Regions from separate parts of the Enterobacter sp. FW301-JW81 genome, predicted to be linked through region 1. Evidence: predicted binding sites of a transcription regulator. Region 1 holds the regulator's gene; each other region holds the start of a gene.
What was found. The regulator PhoB, encoded in region 1, activates phosphate uptake and scavenging genes when phosphate is short. The targets are predictions, from matches to a motif close to CTGTCATAAAACTGNCNNAT.
Positions count from the first base shown of each region.

Region 2: the regulator PhoB is predicted to act here: its motif matches at 2,641-2,660, upstream of uvrB (excinuclease ABC subunit UvrB).
Region 3: the regulator PhoB is predicted to act here: its motif matches at 1,926-1,945, upstream of kdgR (DNA-binding transcriptional regulator KdgR).

Region 1 covers NZ_JBYTBA010000005.1:102,629-107,376, forward strand. Annotated here, with positions in the region: gene sbcC (exonuclease subunit SbcC) at 1-1,100, opposite strand, end outside; gene sbcD (exonuclease subunit SbcD) at 1,097-2,302, opposite strand; gene phoB (phosphate response regulator transcription factor PhoB) at 2,490-3,179, shown strand; gene phoR (phosphate regulon sensor histidine kinase PhoR) at 3,201-4,496, shown strand.
Region 2 covers NZ_JBYTBA010000001.1:29,628-34,375, forward strand. Annotated here, with positions in the region: gene bioF (8-amino-7-oxononanoate synthase) at 1-21, shown strand, start outside; gene bioC (malonyl-ACP O-methyltransferase BioC) at 5-760, shown strand; gene bioD (dethiobiotin synthase) at 753-1,454, shown strand; gene AC3WOK_RS00155 (ABC transporter ATP-binding protein) at 1,417-2,139, opposite strand; gene uvrB (excinuclease ABC subunit UvrB) at 2,892-4,748, shown strand, end outside.
Region 3 covers NZ_JBYTBA010000002.1:772,020-776,767, forward strand. Annotated here, with positions in the region: gene htpX (protease HtpX) at 1-433, shown strand, start outside; gene AC3WOK_RS10595 (MFS transporter) at 484-1,857, opposite strand; gene kdgR (DNA-binding transcriptional regulator KdgR) at 2,037-2,828, shown strand; gene AC3WOK_RS10605 (YobH family protein) at 2,893-3,132, opposite strand; gene mgrB (PhoP/PhoQ regulatory lipoprotein MgrB) at 3,293-3,436, shown strand; gene AC3WOK_RS10615 (YebO family protein) at 3,511-3,801, shown strand; gene AC3WOK_RS10620 (MBL fold metallo-hydrolase) at 3,825-4,748, shown strand, end outside.

The DNA of each region.
Region 1 (4,748 bases):
CCGGCAATCTCCTGGCCCAGCAGGCGATAACGCTCGTGCTCCGCCAGCCACTGCGCCAGCGCCGTCAGTTCGGTCTGTAGCTGCTCGTGGTTACGCAGGGCGGTGGTGCGGATCCGTGCGCGCAGCACGGTTTTAGCTTGTAAGCGAGTATTTACTTCGACAATTCGCTGCTGCGTTTGCGTCAGGCGCGCGGTTTGCTCCTGCTGATGCTCCCAAAGCGGTCGAAGCTGGGCGGCGGGCTGGGCAAGCTGGAGTTTTGCCAGCTCAGGCGCTGCGTCCGTCAGTGCCTGCTGCGCCTGCTGCTGCATCGCGGTGACGCGCTGTTGCTCGCGTACAAGCTCATCGTGGCGCGTAAGCCACTGAAAATCTCTCTGTTGGCTTTGCTGCTGTACCAGCAGGCTTTTCTCTTCGTCAGTAAGTGCCTGCAAACTTTGCTGTAACTGCTGCTGTTGCTCTTCGCTCAGCAGCACGACGCCTGCAACCTGCGCCTCGCACTTTTCAAGCATGCTGCGGGCTGCTTTATGTTTCTCAAATACCATGGCGGAAATCTGGCCGTAGATCTCGGTGCCGGTCAGCTCTTCCAGCAGTTCTGCACGATCGCTCGGTTTGGCATTGAGGAAGGCGGCAAATTGCCCCTGAGAGAGCAGCATGGAGCGGGTAAAGCGGCCGTAGTCCAGCCCGGTGAGCGCGGCGGTTTGCTCCAGCTTATCCGTCACTTTGTCGGCCAGGATTTTGCCATCTTCGCAGCGCGCCAGCTCCACGCGCGGTGCCTGCAGGTTGCCGTCAGGCTGATTGCGCGCCCGGTTCTGGCTCCAGAAGGCGCGATAGGCCGTGCCTTTCACCTCAAACTCCACTTCGGCCAGACACTCGGCGGTGTCGCGCGTCATCAGGTCGTTTTGTGCCTGAGAGACCTTCTGCAGGCGTGGGGTTTCGTGATAAAGCGCCAGGCAGATGGCGTCGAGCAGGGTGGTTTTGCCTGCTCCGGTCGCGCCGGTTATAGCAAACAGCCCGTTGCTGGCAAAGGGTTCAGCAGTAAAGTCAATTTTCCACTCGCCCTTGAGAGAGTTAAGGTTTTTCAGGCGCAGGCTCAAAATTTTCATGCGTTTTCGTCCTCATCATCGAGCGCATGCAGGGCATGGGTGAACAGCTCGCTAAGCCTTTCACGCTTCGCGTCGTCTATCTCCTCCTGCGAGAGCCTGCGTTCAAACACCTCTTCTACCCTCAGCTCGCTGAGGGTTTCGCGCCGGGCGCTGAGCAGAATTTTCTCGCGCTGTTCGCGGCTGCGGCGGACCAGCAACACCTCAACCGGCAAATCTTCGGTCAGCGCCTGGATTTTTCGCTGCATATCGTGCAGGTAGTCATCGGTGGTGATTTCGATATCCAGCCAGACGGGAGGGTTAAGCGCCGCGCCGCGCCACTGCTCAAGCTGGGCGGTAATGGCGTCAAGATCGCCTTTCAGCACCGCCAGCGGCTGGGTGACCGGGACTTCCAGCGTCTCGACGGCGTGAAGCTTTCCGTCGGAAAAACTCACCAGATGCACGGATTTGGCTTTGCCCGTTTCATCAAAGCTGAGCGAAAGGGGCGATCCGCAGTAGCGGATGTGCTCGCAGCCGCCGATAACCTGCGCGCGGTGGATATGCCCGAGCGCGATGTAGTCGGCTGGCGGGAAGTTTTGCGCCGGAAAGGCGTCCAGCGTGCCGATATAGATGTCACGTACGGCGTCACTTTTACTGGCCCCGACGGTGGTGAGGTGCCCGGTCGCAATCACCGGAATCGGCTGTTCGCCGCGCAGAGCGCAGGCTTCGGCGTGCTGCTGGTGATAATAGTCGGTGATGGCCTGTAATAAATGTTGCTGTTTTTCCGCCCCCGACAGCCCCGCCTGGCTTTGCACGATGTCCCGCGGACGTAAAAACGGTATCGGACACAGCACCGCCCCCGGCGTACCGTCGCGTTTTTTCAGGATCTGCGGGGCGTGCCCGGCGCTGGCGACAACGGTGGTATTGAGAAATGCCAGGATGTCGCGGGATTCATTGAGCGTCGCGACGGAATCATGGTTGCCGGCGACAATCACCAGATGACAGCCGGTTTGCTGGAGATTCACCACGAAGCGGTTATACAGTTCACGCGCATAGCTGGGGGGAGAACCGGTATCAAAGATGTCACCCGCCACAATTATCGCGTCCACCTCGTGCGTCCGGGCCGTTTCCAGCAGCCAGCCCAGGAACGCTTCATGTTCAGCCGCACGGCTTTTGCTGTAAAAATTTTGACCCAGATGCCAGTCCGAGGTGTGAAGTATGCGCATAGCTGATCCGTGGCAAAAAAGAGAAAGCCGGATTATAAACCTTCAGAGAAGGGAAAATAACCGCTGTAATAAAACAACGGTTTGCCCGTTATCGTGGTACTGTTTTTCATAAATCTGTCATAAATCTGACGCATAATGGCGCCGAATTACAAACTTGTAACTTAAATAAGATAAGACAGGGCAAAGTATGGCGAGACGTATTCTGGTCGTAGAAGATGAAGCTCCAATTCGTGAAATGGTGTGCTTCGTGCTCGAGCAAAATGGCTTCCAGCCGGTTGAAGCGGAAGATTATGACAGCGCAGTGAACCAGCTAAATGAACCCTGGCCCGATCTGATTCTGCTGGACTGGATGTTGCCCGGCGGCTCCGGACTGCAGTTTATCAAACATCTGAAGCGTGAAGCGCTAACACGCGATATACCGGTGGTGATGCTCACGGCGCGCGGTGAAGAAGAGGATCGCGTGCGCGGTCTGGAGACCGGCGCGGACGATTACATTACCAAACCGTTTTCACCAAAAGAGCTGGTGGCCCGCATTAAAGCCGTGATGCGCCGTATTTCGCCGATGGCGGTGGAAGAGGTGATTGAGATGCAGGGGCTGAGCCTTGACCCCACCTCACACCGCGTGATGACCGGTGAAAATCCCCTCGATATGGGGCCTACGGAATTTAAGCTCCTGCACTTCTTTATGACGCACCCGGAACGCGTTTACAGCCGCGAGCAGTTGCTGAATAACGTCTGGGGAACTAACGTGTATGTCGAAGACCGGACGGTTGACGTCCATATCCGCCGCCTGCGAAAAGCGCTGGAACTGAGCGGCCACGATCGCATGGTGCAGACGGTCCGCGGCACGGGTTATCGTTTTTCTACCCGTTTCTGAACAATGACAGGAGTGTGACGCGTGCTGGAACGTCTGTCATGGAAAAGGCTCGTCTTTGAACTGATCTTATGCTGTATTCCGGCCTTCATTCTGGGGGCCTTTCTTGGACATCTGCCGTGGTTTCTGCTGGCGTCGGTCACCGGGCTGCTGATCTGGCACTTCTGGAACCTGCTGCGCCTCTCCTGGTGGCTGTGGGTTGACCGAAGCATGACGCCGCCGCCGGGAAGCGGCAGCTGGGAGCCGCTGCTGTACGGTCTGCATCAGATGCAGATGCGTAATAAGAAGCGTCGCCGCGAGCTGGGAAGCCTGATTAAGCGTTTTCGCAGCGGTGCGGAATCGCTGCCGGATGCGGTCATTTTGACCACCGAAGAAGGGACCATCTTCTGGTGTAACGGCCTGGCGCAACAGCTGCTGGGCCTGCGCTGGCCGGACGATAATGGCCAGAATATCCTCAACCTTCTACGTTATCCCGAGTTCACGCTGTATCTGAAAAAACGTGATTTTACCCGTCCGCACAATCTGAAGCTCAATAACGGTCGCCATCTGGAAATCCGCGTGATGCCCTACAGCGATAAGCAGTGGCTGATGGTGGCGCGCGATGTCACCCAGATGCACCAGCTGGAAGGGGCGCGCCGCAACTTCTTCGCGAACGTTAGCCACGAATTACGAACCCCGTTGACCGTGCTTCAGGGCTACCTGGAGATGATGCAGGAGCAAACGCTTGAAGGGGCGCCGCGTGAAAAAGCGCTGCACACGATGCGCGAGCAAACTTACCGAATGGAAGGCCTGGTGAAGCAGCTGCTGACGCTCTCGAAGATTGAAGCGGCACCCACACTTGCGCTGAATGACACCATTGACGTGCCGATGATGCTGCGGGTAGTGGAGCGTGAAGCGCAGACGTTAAGCCACAAAAAGCACCACCTGACCTTTGAGGTCGACAGCGCGCTGAAGGTGCTGGGCAGTGAAGATGAACTGCGCAGCGCCATCTCCAACCTGGTGTATAACGCGGTGAATCATACGCCGGAAGGGACGGAAATCCTGGTGCGCTGGCACCACAGCCCAACGGGAGCCGAATTTAGCGTGGAGGACAACGGGCCGGGTATCGCACCGGAGCATATTCCGCGTCTGACCGAGCGTTTCTACCGCGTGGATAAAGCGCGATCGCGGCAGACGGGAGGAAGCGGCCTGGGGCTCGCGATTGTTAAGCACGCGGTGAATCACCATGAAAGCCGTCTCGAAATCCAGAGTACGCTGGGCAAAGGAACCCGCTTCAGCTTCGTTATCCCGGAACGATTAATTGCCAAAAAGATCGCCTGACAGCAGGTGTGTCATTTTACCTTTCCACGGGTCAGCGTCAGCTGGCCCGTTTGCTTTGCAGTCAAGCGAAACGCGGATGAATTTTATACGGCTGTCTGTTTTTTGTTCGCATGATTAGCCATGGGTTTTTCTTATAAATAGCGTATTATGCTGGTGCGTATTTTCATGATGGCATATTGTTCTGGTTTTACGATCCCTCCTTGCCTTTAAACGTTATAAGCGTTTAAATTGCCCCCCAGATACTGTCAGACC
Region 2 (4,748 bases), on a different contig from region 1:
CTGAATGTCGCCCGTCAATAAGCAGGCCATTGCGGCGGCGTTTGGCCGTGCCGCGCGCAGCTATTCACAACACGATGAGCTTCAGCGCCAGAGCGCAGAGGGGCTGCTGGCGCTGCTTGGCGAGACGCGTTTTACCCAGGTGCTTGACGCCGGGTGCGGTCCCGGCGGGAATAGCCGCTACTGGCGCGAAGCGGGAGGCCAGGTTACGGCTCTCGACCTGTCATCCGACATGCTTGCGGAGGCACGTCAGCAGCAGGCTGCGCACCGTTATCTGGTCGGTGATATCGAAGCGATTCCGCTGGCGGATGCGCAATTTGATTTGGTCTGGAGCCATCTCGCCGTGCAGTGGTGCAGCAGCCTGCCGCAGGCCTTAAGCGAGCTTTACCGCGTGGCGCGTCCGGGCGGGAGCGTGGCGTTTACCACTCTGCTGGAAAGCTCGTTACCGGAGCTGAATCAGGCCTGGAGGGCGGTAGATCGCCAGCCGCACGCCAACCGGTTTTTATCACACGAGCGGGTCACGCAGGCGCTGGCAGGCCGGCGCTATCGCAGCGCGATGCAGACCATCACCCTCAATTTCAGCGACGCGCTCAGCGCCATGCGCTCGCTGAAGGGGATTGGCGCCACGCATCTGCATACCGGACGCGAGAAAAAACCGCTCACCCGGGGTCAACTGCAGCGTCTGGAGCAGGCCTGGCCGCAGGCGCGGGGACATTTCCCGCTCTCTTATCAACTTTTTCATGGGGTTATCGAACGTGGCTGAACGCTATTTTGTCACCGGAACGGATACGGAAGTGGGTAAAACGGTTGCCAGCGCCGCGCTGCTTCAGGCGGCGCGAAAGCTTGGGAAAAACACCGCCGGGTATAAGCCGGTTGCTTCCGGCAGCGAGATGACGGCGGAAGGGTTGCGCAACACCGACGCGCTGGCGCTCCAGCGGAACAGCACGCTTGAGCTCGCCTATTCAGCGGTGAATCCGTACACCTTTGCCGAGCCGACGTCGCCGCATATCATCAGCGCCGACGAAGGTCGTCCGATTGATTTCACCGTGCTCTCGGCCGGATTACGCGCGCTGGAACGCCAGGCGGACTGGGTGCTGGTGGAGGGCGCAGGCGGCTGGTTTACGCCGCTCTCGCAGGAGCAGACGTTTGCTGACTGGGTGCAACGCGAGCAGCTCCCGGTCATTCTGGTCGTAGGGGTGAAGCTCGGCTGTATCAACCATGCTATGTTGACCGCCCAGGCCGTTTCGCAGGCAGGACTGCGCCTGGCGGGCTGGATAGCCAACGACGTGGTTGCCCCCGGCAAGCGGCATCAGGAGTACCTGGCAACGCTCAAGCGGGTGCTTCCCGCCCCATTCCTCGGGGAGATCCCGTGGCTTGCGGAGGATGCCGAACGTGCCGAAACCGGGCGCTATCTTGACCTCAGCGCCTTGCTTCCAGCGACATCCAGTGGGCAATAAGCTCATCGTCCAGTTCGTTAACGTGGCCCTGGGCCACGTTACGCCCGCGATAAAGCATGCAAAAACGATCCGCCACCCGGCGAATAAACGACAGTTGCTGTTCAGCCAGCAGCACCGTCATCCCCAGCTCTCGGTTTAAGCGCACCAGCAGCTGTCCCAGCTTATGCGCGAAACCGTGGCCTGCGCCGTGCAGGGGCTCGTCCAGAATCAGCATCCGCGGACGGTTTACCAGCGCGTTGGCCAGGGCCAGCTGGTACTGGTCGTCTGGCGAAAGGGCGTTGCCCCGGGTCTGACGCAGCGCGTAGAGTTCCGGGAACAGGTCATACACCTCACTTTTCGCTTCCGGGTCGGGCTTGCCCATCGCCCGCATGGCGATATGCAAATTCTCCTCAATCGTCAGCTGGGAGAAGATCCGCCTGTCCTGCGGGACATAGCCTATCCCCGGCCCTGAACGCTGTTCTGGCACCTGGCTTAGCAAATCACGCGGCGGCGCGCCCGCCTCATGCCAGATGATGGTGCCGCTTTCGACGGGCACTTTCCCGGCAATGCAATTCATGAGGGTGGTTTTCCCCATTCCCGGCAGGCCAACGACGCCTGTACACATCCCTTGCGGAAAATCTAAATCCACGTTCCATAGCGTATGTTGGCTTCCGTAAAATTGGTTCACTGCACGCAGACTCAACATCTTTCTCTCCTTAAAAATGTGTGTAGGTGAGGCACGTTCTGGATTGTGCAAAACCCCTGCCAGAAAGCGCAAAGTGACTAAAAAAGCGTCTTTTTTAGGAATAAGTAACAGGAGAGCAGTGTAAAACCAGAGGGATTGCACATCGACGGTGCCGGCGGTGGTGAGTTGTGGTGCAGGGTCAGAAATGATGAAAATGTGAGCAATATCTCATCGGTTGGTTATGAATGACTCAACTGTTAATCATCAAAAAATAGCTATAAAAATTTTTTCCTGCCGCTTCGTGGGAAAATCCGGGAATTTGCCGAGCGCCTGTCTGCATGGGCTGGAAGCAGTTATCCACTATTCCTGTGGATAACCATGTGCATTAGAGTTAGAAAACACGCGATAAGCGAGAGGCGACGCGGCTTTCGCCCAAATTGGCGCGAAACGCGGCTTTAGAAAATATCGTTTATAATTTAACTGGTTAGATAAAAGCAATTCCCGTCATGAAAGTGTCACCCGTTGCCATAAAACTATCATTACCTGGCTTGACAAATGTTAAAAAAGAAAAAGTTCTGGGGATAACCTGATCTGACTGGTGTTTTATGTTGTCACAGTCCAAATTTTGGCCGCTATCGCGCTAATCATTCAGGCGCTACTCTAAATATCGTGACATGCTACTGGTTTTTCATCCAGTGTTTTTTACTGGCATTCCTGGCCACAACGAGTAAAATTACTCACCTGCCGCTTATAACGTCATCAGGTTGTCGCCCATGAGTAAACCGTTCAAATTGAATTCTGCTTTCCGTCCTTCGGGGGATCAGCCCGAGGCCATCCGCCGTCTGGAAGAGGGGCTGGAAGATGGGCTGGCACACCAGACGCTGCTGGGGGTAACCGGTTCCGGCAAAACGTTTACCATCGCCAACGTCATCGCTGACCTGCAGCGCCCCACGATGGTGCTGGCACCCAACAAAACCCTGGCCGCGCAGCTTTACGGCGAGATGAAAGAGTTCTTCCCGGACAACGCGGTGGAGTATTTCGTCTCCTACTACGATTACTACCAGCCCGAAGCCTATGTGCCGAGCTCTGACACCTTCATTGAGAAAGATGCTTCGGTAAACGAGCACATTGAGCAGATGCGTCTTTCAGCCACGAAGGCGCTGCTTGAGCGTCGCGATGTGGTCGTTGTGGCGTCGGTTTCCGCTATCTACGGTCTGGGCGACCCGGATCTGTATCTGAAGATGATGCTGCACCTGACGCAGGGGATGATCATCGACCAGCGGGCGATTTTGCGCCGTCTGGCGGAGCTGCAGTACACCCGTAACGACCAGGCGTTCCAGCGCGGGACGTTCCGCGTGCGCGGTGAAGTGATCGACATCTTCCCGGCGGAATCGGACGATATGGCGCTGCGCGTTGAGCTGTTTGACGAAGAGGTCGAGCGCCTCTCGCTGTTCGACCCGCTGACGGGACACATTGAGTCGGTGATCCAGCGCTTCACCATCTACCCGAAAACGCACTACGTGACGCCGCGCGAGCGTATCGTGCAGGCGATGGAAGAGATCAAAGTGGAGCTGGCCGAGCGCCGTAAGGTGCTGCTGGCCAACAACAAGCTGCTGGAAGAGCAGCGCCTGAGCCAGCGTACCCAGTTTGATCTGGAGATGATGAACGAGCTGGGCTACTGCTCCGGCATCGAAAACTACTCCCGTTTCCTCTCCGGCCGCGGGCCGGGCGAGCCACCGCCGACGCTGTTTGACTATCTTCCGGCAGACGGTTTGCTGGTGATCGATGAATCCCACGTCACTATCCCGCAGATTGGCGGGATGTATCGCGGTGACCGCGCGCGTAAAGAGACGCTGGTGGAGTACGGCTTCCGCCTGCCGTCGGCGCTGGATAACCGCCCGATGAAGTTTGAAGAATTCGAGGCGCTGGCCCCGCAGACCATCTACGTGTCGGCAACGCCGGGGAACTACGAGCTGGAGAAATCCGGCGAGGACGTGGTTGACCAGGTGGTGCGTCCGACCGGGCTGCTGGACCCGATTATCGAGGTGCGTCCCGTGGCGACGCAGGTGGACGATCTGCTCTCCGAGATCCGTGCCCGTTCCGCCATCAACGAGCGCGTGCTGGTAACCACGCTCACCAAGCGCATGGCGGAAGACCTGACCGAGTACCTCGAAGAGCACGGCGAGAAGGTGCGTTATCTGCACTCGGATATCGATACCGTGGAGCGAATGGAGATTATCCGCGACCTGCGTCTGGGCGAGTTTGACGTGCTGGTGGGGATCAACCTGCTGCGAGAAGGTCTGGATATGCCGGAAGTCTCGCTGGTGGCGATCCTGGATGCGGATAAAGAGGGCTTCCTGCGTTCTGAGCGCTCTCTGATCCAGACTATTGGCCGCGCCGCGCGTAACGTCAACGGCAAAGCGATTCTGTACGGTGACAAAATCACCCCGTCGATGGCGAAAGCGATTGGCGAAACGGAGCGCCGTCGCGAGAAGCAGCAGCGCTACAATGAAGAGCACGGCATTACTCCGCAGGGGCTGAACAAGAAGGTGGTCGATATTCTGGCGCTGGGTCAGAACATTGCCAAAACCAAAGCGAAAGGCCGCGGCAAGGCGCGTTCAGTGGTGGAA
Region 3 (4,748 bases), on a different contig from region 1:
AACCATGACCCTGATTCAGGGCGTCGTGAACACCTTCGTTATCTTTATCTCCCGTATTCTGGCGCAGATTGCGGCAGGCTTTATGGGTGGTAACCGCGACGAAGGCGAAGAGAGCAACGGTAACCCGCTGATCTATTTCGCTGTCTCCATGGTTCTGGAACTGGTGTTCGGTATTCTGGCCAGCATCATCACCATGTGGTTCTCCCGTCATCGTGAATTCCACGCGGATGCCGGCTCTGCGAAGCTGGTTGGTCGTGAGAAAATGATTGCGGCGCTGCAGCGACTGAAAACCAGCTACGAGCCGCAGGAAGCGAACAGCATGATGGCTTTTTGCATTAACGGTAAATCGAAATCGTTGAGCGAGCTGTTTATGTCTCACCCGCCGCTGGATAAGCGTATTGAAGCGCTGCGCAGTGGGGAATACCTGAAGTAACTCTGAAGATGCAGTCTGAGCCGGGCGGAGGAAACTCCGCCCGGCTTTTTTTATGCCTGTAACCTGGGCTGGGTCACCCGCAGTCCGCTGACGACAGCCGCGAGGGTGGCAAGGGCACCCGCGGTGAGGAGCGCAACGTGGTTACCGTTTTGTCCGGCGAGGTTAAACATCAGGGCGACCAGTGCCGCACCGGTGCTTTGCCCCAGCAAGCGCGCGGTACCCAACATGCCACTGGCTCCTCCGCTGCGATGGCGCGGTGCGGAGGTGATAATGGTGTGGTTGTTCGGCGACTGGAACAGGCCAAAACCGGCACCGCAGAGGATCATGCGCCAGATAATATCCAGATCCGTAGGTTGCGAGGGAAGCAGCGCCAGCGCAAACAGACCCGTCGCCATGACTGCCAGCCCCAGCGCGCCCAGTAATCCGGCATGCACGCGCTCTATTAAATAACCTGCCAGCGGTGCCATCACCATCGTGGCCAGCGGCCACGGGGTTAACAGCAGGCCGGTCTCCACTTCTGAACGTCCAACCACGCTCTGCAAAAAGAAGGGCAGAGAAACCAGAGCCAGCATCTGAGCGCAGAATGAGCAGACAGAGGTGCAAATGGAGAGCGAAAAGAGGGGGATGCGCAGCAGGTCAAAAGGCAGTAAAGGCACCGGGAGAGTGAGCTGGCGGCGAACAAAGAAGAAACCTATGACCAGCAGCGCGAGCAGTTCCACTCCGGTAAGCACCAGCGATTGCCCCTGCGCAAAGCCGCTCAGGGCTGTAATCAGCAGGCCAAAGGTAAGGGCATTCATCACCGCACTCGCGACGTCGAACCGCGGCATGGTGCTTTTGGGGCCGTTAGCGGGCAGGAAGCGCAGGGCAAAGAAGATGGCCACGATACCCAGCGGCACGTTAATGGCGAAGAGCCATTGCCAGGATGCAACGGAAAGAATAGCCGCCGCAATGGTTGGCCCGGCGGCGGAAGAGACGGCGACAATAAACGAGTTTATTCCCATGCCGCGCCCCAAATGACGCTGCGGATAAATTAAGCGAATCAACGCCGTGTTTACGCTCATGAGCGCCGCGCCACCAAAACCTTGCGCAATGCGCGCAAGCGTCAGGGTATGCAGCGAATCAGAAAGGGCACACAACAGCGAGGTAATGGTGAAAACCACCAGACCACACTGATACACCCGACGGTAGCCGAACATATCGCCCAGGAAGGAGAACGAGAGCAGGGAAACCACAATCGCAATCTGGTAGGCGTTAACAATCCAGATTGAACTGGCTGGGGAAGCATGCAGGTCGCTGGCGATGGTTGGCAGGGCAACGTTGGCAATTGCGCCGTCAAGGACGGCCATTGAGATACCGATAATGATGGTCGCTATCGCGCCGTACCGCTGGGGTAACGGCAGGCCATCGGAAAGATTCTTTTCCATTTGGATTAAAAAAGCTCAGTATGAAATTATTCTCAGGGTAACTATTTTAGCATTGTTACTGCCGCGATATGTCGCAGATTTGTAACGAAGTAAACGCGGATTGATTGCAGGTGACATGACGGGAACTTATAATAAAAACCGGTTCTGATTTTTATAAAACACTCTCTATGAGGTGGTAAATGGCTATTGCGGATTTGGATAAACAGCCAGATTCTGTTTCTTCCGTGCTGAAGGTGTTTGGCATCTTACAGGCGCTCGGGGAAGAGCGTGAAATTGGTATTACGGAGTTGTCGCAGCGCGTGATGATGTCGAAAAGCACCGTTTATCGCTTTTTGCAAACCATGAAGTCACTGGGCTATGTTGCACAGGAAGGCGAGTCAGAAAAATACTCTCTGACCCTGAAACTGTTCGAACTCGGTGCCCGCGCGCTGCAAAATGTTGATCTGATCCGCAGCGCTGATATTCAGATGCGTGAAATCTCGCGCCTGACTAAAGAGACTATCCATCTCGGTGCGCTGGATGAAGACAGCATTGTTTACATCCATAAAATCGACTCCATGTACAATCTGCGCATGTATTCGCGCATTGGTCGTCGCAACCCGCTCTACAGTACCGCCATTGGTAAGGTTCTGCTGGCGTGGCGCGATCGCGAGGAAGTGAAGCAGATCCTCGATGGCGTGGAATACAAACGCAGTACGGCGCGAACCATTACCAGCACGGACGAACTGTTAACGGTGCTCGATCGCGTGCGTGAGCAGGGATATGGCGAAGATAATGAAGAACAGGAAGAAGGGCTGCGCTGCATCGGCGTTCCGGTGTTTGACCGCTTTGGCGTGGTGATCGCGGGCTTAAGTATCTCTTTCCCAACCCTTCGCTTCTCTGAAGAGCGTCTGCACGAATATGTTGCTATCCTGCACACTGCAGCACGTAAGATTTCTGAACAGATGGGCTATCACGACTATCCGTTTTAATCTCTGTTCGCATAAAAAACGCCGCAGAAGTTGCGGCGTTTTTGTCAGTGATTAAACCGGTTGATTAGCCATTATCGATGACGACGGACGTTTTACGCAGTACAGGACAGTTCGTTAAGCCAATGATCCCGCTGTCAGAATGCAGATACTGCGCAGTGCTCAGTCCTTGTGCCGTTAAATACTTACACTGAATGCCTAAGCCGGCTGCGTTTTCGGTGCTTCCCACGAGCACACCGTAACCCGTTAACAGAAGGCCAATCCAGACGATGGCCAGTGCAATAATTGTTCGAATGATTAAGCGCATCATTACCTCTTTTATCGTTGTTATCATACAGCTAGCGTAAACGGTTTACGCTATGAAACAAGTGCACGATTCTGAAAAAAGCGCGATGGCGGTACAGTTAGTCCTTGTTTAAGATAACCGTGATAACCTGGTTACATCAGGTCTTTAGACGGAGTGTGGAGTGAAAAAAATACGCTGGGTGATTCTGATTATCGTGCTGATAGCGTGCGTGGTGTTATGGACGCAGACTATCAACGTAATGTGCGATCAGGATGTACAGTTTTTTAGCGGCGTCTGCGCAATCAATAAGTTTATTCCGTGGTAACACGCATTTTTTCTCAAGGTGATTTCCTTCCTTCGCGCCAGTGGTAAAATAGACGTTTTTATTGAGGTGGTGAAATGGGTGAGTTACTGAATTCAGGGCTGCTGAATATGGCATCCCTGATGATTTCTCTGGTTGTTCTGCTTGTGGGGCTGGTCATCTGGTTTTTCGTAAACCGTGCCAGTTCGCGTACGAACGAGCAGATCGAACTGCTGGAAGCGCTGCTCGATCAGCAAAAACGTCAGAATGCGCTGCTGCGCCGTCTGTGTGAAGCTAACGAGCCGGAAGAGAAAGACGCGCCGAAAGACGCGGTCGCTGAAGATAACAAAGACGAAGACGACTTTATCCGCCTGGTGGCTGAGCGTTAATCTTTTCGTGCTGGGAGGTGGCTGTGGTCTGGAAAAATCCCTGGTATGACCCCTCCCTGAAACATCACACCCCAAACGGCTTTCGTAATACCCACCCTGCAGAACATCAACCCGGCGACCTGGACCGCTGGCGTAAAGCGCGTAAAGAAGCCGGTTTGCCGAAAACCCCCGCGCTGGGTTATGAAGATTTTATCCGTCAGTGGTGGCAACCCGCCGAGCTAACGCAGCCTCAGGAAGATGGGGTGTGGTGGCTGGGACATGCGAGTGTGTTACTCCAGCTAGACGGCAATATCATCCTTACCGACCCGGTTTTTTCACAGCGCGCCTCTCCGCTCCCTTTCCTGGGACCACAGCGTAAGACGCCTCCTGCACTGTCTGTCGAAAAACTGCATCAGCTTGATGCGGTCGTCATTTCCCATAATCATTACGATCATCTTGATGATGCGACCATTCGCCGTATTCTCAAACGCTTTCCCGACGTGAGTTTCTTTGTCCCGTTAGGACTGGCCGCCTGGTTTCGACGCCGGGGAGCAAGGCGCGTGGTGGAGCTCGACTGGTGGCAGAGTTTCACCTGGCAGGGGATGACGCTGACCGCCGTACCTGCGCAGCACTGGAGTATGCGCACGCCGTGGAACCGCAATCGCTCCTTATGGTGCGGCTGGGTCATGGAAGGGCGGCATCATCGTTTCTGGTTCAGCGGTGATACAGGGTACTCGCCTGAACTACTGTTGATACCTGAACGTCTGGGGCCTGTTGATGCTGCCGCGTTACCGGTGGGGGCCTATGCCCCGCGATGGTTCATGGCTGTACACCATATGGATCCGCAATCTGCGGTGGCATTGTGGCAGCAGCTGGGTTGCCCTCTGGCGTTTCCCATTCACTGGGGGGTGTTTGAACTGGCAGATGAAGCGTTGGATGAGCCGGTGCAGGAGTTAACTGACGCGCTA